Regions from separate parts of the Streptomyces anthophorae genome, predicted to be linked through region 2. Evidence: riboswitches for the same ligand, from Rfam matches in the RefSeq annotation. Region 2 holds a riboswitch; the other holds the start of a gene.
The links. Region 2 has a riboswitch for cobalamin ahead of nicT (Nickel transporter NicT). Riboswitches for the same ligand answer to the same signal wherever they lie in the genome.

Region 1: another riboswitch for cobalamin. It lies ahead of ACNYS0_RS41055 (ABC transporter substrate-binding protein); the one in region 2 lies ahead of nicT (Nickel transporter NicT).

What each region holds. Positions count from the first base shown of each region.
Region 1 covers NZ_JBLWQQ010000001.1:8,971,073-8,976,704, reverse strand. The annotation lists gene ACNYS0_RS41070 (phosphoinositide-specific phospholipase C-related protein) at 1-1,656, shown strand, start outside; gene ACNYS0_RS41065 (hypothetical protein) at 1,901-2,545, shown strand; gene ACNYS0_RS41060 (class F sortase) at 2,658-3,320, shown strand; cobalamin riboswitch at 3,397-3,549, shown strand; gene ACNYS0_RS41055 (ABC transporter substrate-binding protein) at 3,604-4,659, shown strand; gene ACNYS0_RS41050 (FecCD family ABC transporter permease) at 4,734-5,632, shown strand, end outside.
Region 2 covers NZ_JBLWQQ010000001.1:8,075,770-8,081,401, reverse strand. The annotation lists gene rho (transcription termination factor Rho) at 1-635, shown strand, start outside; gene ACNYS0_RS36690 (GNAT family N-acetyltransferase) at 665-1,153, shown strand; gene ACNYS0_RS36685 (inorganic diphosphatase) at 1,219-1,725, shown strand; cobalamin riboswitch at 1,725-1,940, shown strand; gene nicT (Nickel transporter NicT) at 1,972-3,090, shown strand; gene ACNYS0_RS36675 (GTP-binding protein) at 3,274-5,280, shown strand; gene ACNYS0_RS36670 (hypothetical protein) at 5,629-5,632, shown strand, end outside.

The DNA.
Region 1 (5,632 bases), 900 kb from region 2:
CGGCTGCCGCTGTCACCGGACCAGGCGGACCGCGTGGCCGACGCGCTGCTCGCCCTCGTACCCGCGAGGGAGCGCGCGGAGCTGCGCCCGGAGATCGAGACGGCGCTCGCGGACGGCGACGTCGGCACCGCGCTCGCCGCCGTCGCCCCGGCCACCGTCACGGACCGCGTCCAGGGCGCGGCGACCCAGCTGCGGGCGCTGGTCGACGGCGGCACCTGGGACCTCACCGACACCCTCAAGGCCTCCGGCAACGACCTGTCGGGGCTGCGCGAGGCGCGCCCGTACACGGCGGTCGGCCTCGGGGTGCTCGAAGTCGTCGCGGCGGCGCTCCTGTTGCTGTCCCTGGCCGCGCTGTGGCTGCTCGGTCCGCCGCAGCCGGGGCGCCGGCTGATCCTGCTCGGCATCCCGCTCGCGGCGGGCGGCGCGCTCACCGCGCTGGCCGCCTGGGTGACGCGCCTGGTCACCGACGGACGGCTCGTCGCGCCTCCCGATTCGTGGCCGCCGAGCCTGGCCCGCCTCGTCGACGACGTGCAGCGCGCCGCCGTGGGCCACCTCACCGGCACCGCGCTGTGGGCCGCGCTCGTCCCCGTGCTCGCGGGGGCGCTGCTCGCCGGTGTCGGCCTGCTCATGCGGACCGGGCTCGCGGGGCGGGCGCCGCGGGTGGCGCGCGAGCGGCTCGGATCGCCGCGGCGGGCGGTCGGCCTGGGGTTCGGCTCCGCGTGCGTGGCGGTCGCGGGAATGGTGCTGATGCCGCTGGCCGCCTCCCCTGCGGCGGCCCGCGAGTGCCAGGGCAGCACCGAGCTGTGCGACCGCCGTTACGACGAGGTCGCGTACCTGACCATGCACAACGCGATGTCGACGACCGCCGACCACTTCATCGGGCCCCTCCAGGACCCTCACATCAGCACGCAGCTGGACCACGGGGCGCGCGCCCTCCAACTGGACACCTATCGCTGGGAGACGCCCGAGGAGATCACCGGGCGCCTCGACGGCTCCGAGTTCACCGCCGAGCAGCAGGCACTGGTGCGGTCCGCGGTCAACCGGGTCAACCCGCCGCGCAAGGGTCTGTGGCTGTGCCACTCCGTGTGCCGGGCGGGGGCGATCCCGCTGGTGCCGACGCTGCGCGAGATCGGCGACTGGATGAAGGACCACCCCCATGACGTGGTCACCCTGATCGTCCAGGACGCGATCTCCGCCAAGGACACCCGAAGGGCCTTCAGGCAGGCCGGGTTGGACAAGCTGGTGCACCGGCCGGACGCCGACCCGGCGAAGCCGTGGCCGACGCTCGGCGAGATGATCGACAGCGGACGGCGTCTGGTGGTCTTCGCCGAGAAGGCGGACGACGCGGGCTCCTGGTACCGCAACTTCTACCGGTACGGCATGGAGACGCCGTTCGCCTTCCGCTCCCCCGACCAAATGAGCTGCGTCCCGCACCGCGGCGGCGACGACAAGCGGCTGTTCCTGCTCAACCACTTCATCACCAACAACGGCGGCAGCCGCATCGACGCGGGCGAGGTCAACGCCCGCCGGTACGTACTCGACCGGGCGCGCCGCTGCGAACGCGAGCGCGGCAGGCCGGTCAACTTCGTCGCGGTCGACTACTCGACGATCGGCGACGCGCAGGGAGCGGTGGACGCGCTCAATGCGGGCCGGTGAGGCGCTGCGCCGAGGAGTTGTCCAGTCGGGACGCTTGGAGCCCGTGTTCATGCCGGCAGGCGCCGTTCCGTCTACTGCCGGGCAACGCCCGCGCCGTCGGCGCTCCCCTGCGAGTGGGTGCCCCCAACGGGTGACAAGCCCGGCGTGTCCACGGGGCCGAACGCCGCGGTCGTGCACGGGACGTTGCAGTCTGCCCGGAAAGCAACGATTACGAACGGATGATCCGACTATCGTAAGGAACCGCATGGTGCCCAATATCGTCCGGGACCGCCGCCGCACCGGGATCCTCGGAGCGGTCGCCCTGACCATCGGCCTGGCCGCCGTTCCAGTCTCCCAGGCCCTGGCCGCTCCAGGCGACAACGGCGACATCAAGGTCCACAGCGCGGACACCCCGGTGGGCGACGAACGGGACGAGCCCCAGGTGTGCGAGTTCTACCTGGACGCCTTCGACTTCGATGGAGTGAAGGCCGTCTACTGGCAGATCGATGAGATTCCGCCCACTGGGAACGACACGGTCAGCCAAGGCGTACTGCGCGTCAACGACGACGGTTCGGCGCACACCGCCACGATGTCGCTGCCGGACGGTCACTACGGGGTGACTTGGCGGTGGGCCACCGAGAGCGGGCAGGCCAAGTCCAAGAACTTCAAGGTGGACTGCGGCGACAATCCTTCGCCGTCGCCGACTCCCGACCCGACGAAGACTCCGACCCCCGACCCCACGCAGTCCCCGACTCCCGACCCCACGAAGTCCCCAGCTCCCGACCCCACGAACACTCCTGACACGCCAGATGGCTCCGACACACCGGGCCGCGGCGATCAGGGAAGCCATCCTGTCGGCGGGGTCGACGCGGGTGGAGGCGGCCTGAGCCGCCCCGGATCCGCAGGCTGACCGAGGCCGCCCGGTGAAGCGATCCACCCCGAGTCCGGGTGGTGCCGGGTCCCGCAACACGCAGGACCCGGCACCAGCCGAACCAGGTTCAACGTCCGCCACACAGAGGCTGGTGCGGCCCACCGCACTGCTCCTCGCCCTGCTCATCATTACGGTGACGGGCTGGTCGCAGATGACGGGCTCGCAGAGCGAGCCCCCCGGCGAGCGGGGCGCGGCCTCACATGCACAGTCCCGGAGTGGGAGTACCGCCGCGCAGGGGAACTCCCGTTCCGGCACCACGCGGACTGTCCCGACCCGCATTGTCATCCCTTCCATCGGAGTCGACGCCCCCCTGGTGGCCATCGGCCTCGATCATCTGCGACGCCTGGAACCACCCCCACTCGACCGCCCCGACATCGCGGGCTGGTACAGCGGTGCGCCCGTCCCGGGGCAGAACGGAACATCGGTGGCCGTCGGCCACCTCGACACCCGCAAGGGTCCTGCCGTCTTCGCGCGCCTGAGCCGGCTTCGCCCCGGAGCCCGGATCGATGTCGCCCGCAGCGACGGAAACGTCGCACGCTTCGAGGTCGACAAGGTTCGCAGCTACGCCAAGAGGTCCTTCCCCACCCGAGAGGTTTACGACTCCACCGGACGCCCCGAGCTGCGCACCATTACCTGCGCCGGCGCGTATGGGGCCGACACCGGATACCGCGACAATCTGGTGGTGTACTCCCATCTCGTCGGACAGCTCTCCCACCCATCGGCGCGCTCCCGCCCGGGCCCGCCCCCTCCTTGAACCGACAGTCAAGTCCGTGAGCGAGTGATGCCCGGGACGGGACGCGTGATAGCTTCGCTGAGCCAGTCTTACCTTTGTGTGTTTTTCTACGCACACGGGTCAGGGAATCCGGTGCGAACCCGGAACTGACGCGCAGCGGTGAGGGTGACGGGCGGAGCCACTGCCACTGGGCCGGCACATCGGCCTGGGAAGGCGCTTCGCGCGGACGACCCCGAGTCCGAAGACCTGCTGGCGGCCTCCAGCGCCGCGTGGCGTGGGGGCGGACCGTAGGCCGGCTCCGCGTATGAGCCCTGGACGCGAAGGAACCTCCGTGCTGTTCGCACGTCAACTCCGCCGATGCGCCCCGCTGTTGGCGCTCACCCTGCTGCTGGCCGGGTGCGGCACGACCGCCGCCACCCGGGACGATGCCGCGAGCGGCGACGGTGTCACGCTCGACAACTGCGGCGAGAAGGTGCGGGTCGAGCACGCCCCGCGCCGCGCCGTCGCCCTCGACCAGGGCTCCGCCGAGATCATGCTCTCGCTCGGCCTGGAGGACCGGATGGTCGGCACCGGCACCTGGACCGACCCGGTACTGAAGAACCTGGCGAAGGCCAACGCGAAGGTGCCGCGCCTGGCCGACCGCTACCCGTCGTTCGAGAAGGTCCTCGGCACCGAGCCGGACTTCGCCGCGGCCTCGTTCACGTACACCCTCGGCAAGGGCGGCGTGGCGCCGCGCGCGGAGTTCGAGAAGCTCGGCGTACCCACGTACCTCTCCCCCAGCGACTGCGCGGGCAAGGACAACGGCGGCGACGGGGACGGGGTGCGGACCAAGGCCCTGGGGCTCGACGTCGTGTACGGCGAGATCCGCGACCTGGCGCGCGTCTTCCACGTGCAGAAGCGCGGCGAGAAGCTGATCGACACGCTCAAGTCCCGCGTCCGCACGGCCACTTCGGGTGTCGACGCGCACGGCGTCGACGTCCTGTACTGGTTCGCCAACTCCGACTCGCCCTACATGGCGGGCTGTTGCGGCGCGCCCGGCGTCGTCACCAAGGAGCTCGGGGCGCGCAATGTCTTCGACGACACGCGTGCGGAGTGGCCGCAGGTCAACTGGGAGACGGTCGCGGACCGCGATCCCGACGTCCTCGTCATCGGCGACCTGACGCGCCGCTCGCAGTCGGCGGAGTCGGCCGCGCAGAAGATCAAGTTCCTGGAGTCGAATCCCGTCACCCAGCACATGACCGCCGTGAAGAAGAAGCGGTACGTGCGCCTGAGCGGGCAGGCCATGAACCCGACGATCCGGACGGTCGACGGCGTGGAGCGCGTGGCCGCGGGGCTGCGCCGCTTCGGGCTCGCCCGGTGACGGCCCGGCCGGTCACAGCTCGCACGGTCGCGGCTCCCCCGGCGACGGCGGCGCATCCGCCGGCCTCGCCCCGGATCACCCTGCGCGCCACGCTCGTCTGGGCGGCCGCCGTGGCCGCGCTGTGCGCCTCCGTCGCCTTCGCGATCACCATCGGCCCCGCGCAGATCCAGGTCGGGGACGTGTGGGCGGCGGTCGGCGACCGGATCGGCCTCGGGACCTCGGACCTCTCTCCGATCCGGGACGGCATCGTATGGAACCTGCGCCTGCCGCGGACGCTGCTCGCGGCGGTGTGCGGCGCCGGGCTCGCGGTGTGCGGCACGGTGCTCCAGGCGCTGCTGCGCAACCCGCTGGCCGATCCGTTCGTGCTCGGTGTCTCCTCGGGCGCTTCGACCGGGGCCGTGCTCGTCGTCGTCCTCGGCCTCGGCGGGGGCGCCGTCTCGGTGTCCGGCGGCGCGTTCGCCGGCGCCGTCTGTTCGTTCGCCCTGGTGCTGGTGCTCAGTCACACGCTGGGCGGCAGCACGGACCGGGTGGTGCTGTGCGGGGTCGCGGCGATGCAGCTGTTCTCGGCGCTGACCTCGTTCGTCGTGCTGACATCCGCCGACGCGGAGACGACGCGCGGGGTGCTGTTCTGGCTGCTCGGCTCGCTCAGCGGGGTCGGCTGGACCGAGGTGTGGCTGTGCCTGGCCGTGCTCGCCGTGGCGCTCGTGGTGTGTCTGGCGTACGGGCGCACGCTCGACGCGTTCGCCTTCGGCGCGGAGGCGGCGGCCGCGCTCGGCGTCCGGGTGGGCCGTACCCGGATCGTGCTGCTGTGCGTGACGGCGCTGCTCACGGCGGCGCTGGTGAGCGCGGCGGGGGCGATCGGCTTCGTCGGCCTGGTGCTTCCGCACGCGGCGCGCGCCCTGGTGGGTCCGGGGCACACCCGGCTGCTGCCGGTGACGGCGCTCGCGGGTGCGGTGTTCCTGGTGTGGGTGGA
Region 2 (5,632 bases):
CCGAGGAGGTCACCGACATGCGCCGCTCCGTGCGCGGCGAGGTGTACGCCTCGACGTTCGACCGTCCGGCGAAGGCGCACATCGCGCTGGCCGAACTCGCCGTCGAGCGCGCCAAGCGCCTCACCGAGCAGGGCCGCGACGTGGTGATCCTCCTCGACTCCCTCACCCGGCTGTGCCGGGCGCACAACAACGCGGCCTCCACCAGCGGCCGCACCCTGTCGGGCGGTGTCGACGCCGCGGCCCTGCACGGGCCGAAGCGCTTCTTCGGTGCGGCCCGCGACGCCGAGGAGGCCGGCTCGCTGACCATCCTCGCGACCGCCCTCGTCGACACCGGCTCCCGCGCCGACGACTACTACTTCGAGGAGCTCAAGAGCACCGGCAACATGGAGCTGCGCCTGGACCGCGTCCTCGCGCAACGCCGTGTCCACCCGGCCGTCGAGCTCACCCCCTCCGGCACCCGCCGCGAGGAACTCCTGCTCCCCGCCGCCGAGTTGACCGTCGTACGCGGACTTCGGCGCGCCCTCCAGAGCCGGGACCCGGCCGCCTCCTACGAGGCCCTGCTCGACAAGCTGCGCCAGAGCCCGGACAACGCCGCGTTCCTGCGCCAGGCGCACTCCACGGTTCCCACCGGCTGACCCGCCCCCGAGTGCGTAATACTCGACACATGAACGCGAGCATTACGCGCCGTGGCGGGCCCCCGGCCGTCACCGTCCGGCGGGCCACCGCCCGGGACGCCCGGCGCCTCACCCGCCTCGTGCGCGGCTCCAGCGCCTACCGGGACCCCTACGCCTCCATGGTCGCGGGCTACCGGGTGGGCCCCGACTACATCGAGGCGCACCACGTCTACGTGGCGGTGGATCCGGCCGACGAGCGGGTGCTGGGCTTCTACGCGCTGCTCGCCGAGCCCCCGGAGCTGGACCTGATGTTCGTCGCCGACGAGGCACAGGGCCGGGGCATCGGGCGGCTGCTCGTCGACCACATGCGGGAGCGGGCCCTGGCAGCGGGCCTCGACCACGTCCGCGTCGTCGCGCACCCGCCCGCCGAGGGCTTCTACCGCGGCATGGGCGCGCACCGCACCGGCACCGTGCCCGCGCGTCCGCCGGTCGCCTGGGACCGGCCCGAACTCGAATTCCCCATTCCCCCGGCCGCCTGAGGGGTTCCGCCCTCGCCCGGTACGGCGCACACTCGGGGGCGTCGGAATGCGGCAAGGAGGCCACATTGGGCAGCAGTCAGGCACGCGCCGAGGCGTTCGACGTGATCGTGGAGATCCCGCAAGGGTCCCGGAACAAATACGAGATGGACCACGATCTCGGCCGGATCCGGCTCGACCGGATGCTGTTCACGTCGACGCAGTACCCCGCGGACTACGGCTACATCACCGGCACGCTCGGCGGCGACGGCGACCCGCTGGACGCGCTCGTCCTGACCGGCGACGCGACGTTCCCCGGCTGCGCCATCGAGTGCCGGGCCATCGGCATGTTCGTGATGAGCGACGAGAAGGGCCCGGACGAGAAGGTCCTGTGCGTTCCCGCGCACGACCCGCGGCACGACGCGACCCGGGACATCGAGGACATCCCCGAGTTCGACCGCCTGGAGATCACGCATTTCTTCGAGGTCTACAAGGACCTGGAGCCGGGCAAATCGGTCGACGGCTCCCACTGGGAGGGCCGGGAGAAGGCGTACGACGAGATCCGCCGGGCCCGCGAGCGCGCCGCGGGCAGGTAGTAGGGTGGTCGGGCCGTGGTGCTCGGGAAGACCGGTGACGGCCCTTCAGGGGCCCATTCCGGAGCGGCCCTCGCCACTGTGATCGGGTTCTGGACAGCGACGTCCGGAGCGCGCCGTTCCATCCTGTACGCCACTGGCGGCCGTCGGCCGCTGGGAAGGCCGGAGCGGCGGGCACGCCCGTAAGCCAGGAGACCGGCCGCGGCATCTCACGAAGTGATCCACGAGGTGCTGGAGCGTGATCGACGCATGACCCTGCCCGGGAACTCCCCGACCCCTGCCCTGAACTCCCCCTCCCCTGCCTTCCGCTGGCGCCGCGAGGACACGCTGCGCACGGCCGGCCTGATCGCGGTGATCGCCGCGCTGCACGTCGTCGCGTTCGGCGTGCTCTTCCTGCTCGTCGTCCCCGAGCACTATGAGGTCGACAACAAGGCCTTCGGCATCGGCCTCGGCATCACCGCGTACACGCTCGGGATGCGGCACGCCTTCGACGCCGACCACATCGCGGCCATCGACAACACCACCCGCAAGCTGATGGCGGACGGCAAGCGGCCGGTCTCGGTCGGCTTCTGGTTCGCGCTCGGCCACTCCAGCGTGGTGGTCGTGCTCGCGGCGCTCGTCGCGGGCGGCACGGCGCTCGCCACCACTCTGACCAGCGACAACTCGCCCACCCACCAGGTGCTCGGCGTCGTCGGCACGACCGTCTCCGGCACGTTCCTGTACCTCATCGCGGCGCTCAACCTCGTTGCCCTGATGGGCATTTTGAAGGTCTTCAAGGCGATGCGCGCGGGTTCCTACGACGAGAAGAAGCTCGAGGAGCACCTGGATTCCCGCGGGTTCATGAACCGGATCCTCGGCCGCTTCACCAAGTCCATCACCCGGCCAGGACAGATGTTCCCGCTGGGCTTCCTCTTCGGGCTCGGCTTCGACACCGCGACCGAGGTGACGCTGATGGTGATGGCGGGCAGCGGCGCCGCCGCGGGCCTGCCGTGGTACGCGATCCTGTGCCTGCCGCTGCTGTTCGCCGCGGGCATGAGCCTGTTCGACACCCTGGACGGCACGTTCATGAACTTCGCCTACCAGTGGGCGTTCTCCAATCCGGTCCGCAAGGTGTTCTACAACCTCACCATCACCGGCCTGTCGATCGCGGTCGCGTTCTTCATCGGGACGATCGAACTCGTCGGCGTCCTGCACGACAAGCTCGACCTGAGCGACGCGGTCACCGGGTGGATCGCGGGGCTCGACCTCGACAACGTCGGGTACGTCATCGTGGGCCTGTTCGTGGTCGTGTGGGTGGCGGCGATCGCTTACTGGCGACTGGCGCGGGTCGAACAGCGGTGGTCGGCGCGGGTGGCCGACGGGGCGTAGCCCTCGTACACCGGATAAATCGGTTGCCGGGGTGCGCGGCGTGCTGCTGCACTGATCCCCGTGCGGCAGCTGCCGCGCATCCCGAGCGTGAGGACCGATCCATGCGCACTGCAGTCCTGTTCCTTCCGAGGGCCACCGGCAATCCCGCCGTGGCATCCCCTTCCCTCAAGGACCCGACTGCCAGTGGCACTGCTGAATCTTGGAATTCTCGCGCACGTCGACGCCGGTAAGACCAGCCTGACCGAGCGGCTCCTGCACACGGCCGGTGTGATCGACGAACTCGGCCGCGTCGACGACGGGAGCACCCGCACCGACTCCCTCGACCTGGAGCGCCGGCGCGGCATCACCATCAAGTCGGCCGTGGTGTCGTTCCCGGTCGACGGCACCACCGTCAACCTGGTGGACACACCGGGACACCCCGACTTCATCGCCGAGGTCGAGCGCGTGCTCGGCGTGCTCGACGGGGCGGTCCTCGTCGTCTCCGCCGTGGAGGGCGTACAGGCACAGACCCGCGTCCTGATGCGGACCCTGCGCCGACTGCGCATCCCCACCGTGGTGTTCGTGAACAAGGTCGACCGCGGCGGCGCCCGCGAGTCCGCGCTCCTCGACGACCTGCGGCACAAGCTCGCGCCCGCGATGATCCCGATGAACACGGTGGCGCACGGCCTCGGCGGCCGGGACGCGCACTGCGTTCCCTGCGCGTCCGACGACGCGGCCCATCGCGCCCGCCTTGTCGACGTGCTCTCGGCCCGTGACGACGCGCTCCTGGAGGCGTACGTCAAGGACGAGGAGTCGGTCACGTACGGCTGGCTGCGCGACGCGCTCGCCGAACAGACGGCGCGCACCGAGGCGCATCCGGTGTACTTCGGCTCGGCGATGACGGGCGCGGGGATCGACGCGCTCGTGGACGGCATCACGCGCCTGCTCCCGACGGCCGACGAGCGGCCCCGACTGCCGCTGTCCGCCCGCGTGTTCAAGGTGGAGCGCGGACCGGCCGGCGAGAAGATCGCGTACGCCCGGGTGTTCACGGGGACGCTGCCGGTCCGCGAGCGGCTCGCGCTGCCCGGCGGCGGCGAGGACCGGGTGACGGCGGTGCGCGTCTTCGCGGACGGCGCGGACACACCGCGCACGGAAGCGGGGCCCGGGCAGGTGGCGCGGCTGTGGGGGCTGGGCGGCGTACGCGTCGGGGACGATCTCGGCGAGCCCCGGGTGCCCGTCGAGGAGCACCACTTCGCACCGCCGACCCTGGAGACGGTCGTCGACCCCGACCGGCCGGGGCGGCGCGGCGCCCTGCTCGCCGCGCTCACGCAGCTCGCCGAGCAGGACCCGCTGATCGGCCTGCGGCAGGACGACATCCGCCAGGAGATCTTCCTGTCGCTCTACGGAGAAGTGCAGAAGGAGGTCGTGCAGGCCACGCTCGCCGAGGAGTTCGGGCTCGATGTGACGTTCCGGGAGTCGACGCCGCTGTGCGTCGAGCGGCCGACGGGCTCCGGCGCGGCGGCCGAGGCCATGAAGGACGAGGGCAACCCGTTCCTGGCGACCGTCGGCCTGCGGGTCGACCCGGCGCCGATCGGCTCGGGTGTCGCGTTCCGGCTCGGCATCGAGCTCGGCTCCCTCCCCCTGGCCTTCATCAAGGCCATCGAGGAGAGCGTGCACAGGACGCTGCGCCAGGGACTGCTCGGCTGGCAGGTCACCGACTGCACGGTGACCCTCGCACGCTCCGGCTACGCCCCGCGTCAGAGCCACGCGCACGCGATCTTCGACAAGTCGATGTCGAGCACGGGCGCCGACTTCCGCGGCCTCACCCCGCTGGTCCTGATGAGCGCGCTCACGCGCGCGGGCACGGCGGTGTGCGAGCCGATGCACCGCTTCCGCCTGGACATCCCGGCGGATCTGTACGGGGCGGTGCTGCCGGTGCTCACCCGGCTGCGGGCGGTGCCGACGGGACAGCGCACGGACGGCGGGCCGTGGACCACGGTCGACGGTGTGATCCCCGCGGCCCGGGTGCGCGCCTTGGAGCAGCAACTGCCGTCCCTCACCCGGGGCGAAGGGGTCCTGGAGGCCTCCTTCGACCACTACGCACCGGTCCACGAGGACGCGCCGCGCCGCTCCCGCACGGACCACGACCCGCTGCACCGCAAGGAGTACCTGCTGCGGGTGGTGCGCGGGGCGGGGGCGCGGACGGTGTGAGAGCGGGGGCTCGCGCCAAGCGGTTGAATCCGGGCCGTTCGGCCCACCACAAGGGCCCCTTGGCCCCGTCCGTCATGGGGCCGCGCACTGAGATGCTGCGGTATCGAGCCTCCCGTGCCCTCGCCCTCCCGCCGCGGCGCACGGTCGAGGCCGAGGGCCGGGCCCGCTGTTCGCAGAAGGGGGAGCCGCGAATGGCGGGCCCGTCCGTACCCCCGCCCAGGACGGGCCACCCCGGCTTCGCACGCGTGTCCGGCGCGCCGCTGTGGCAACTCGCGCGCAAAACGCCCCAATCGGAGCGATAAAGTGGCTCGTCAACCCGCACATGCCCGATCACTCAGGAGTGCCTTCGTGT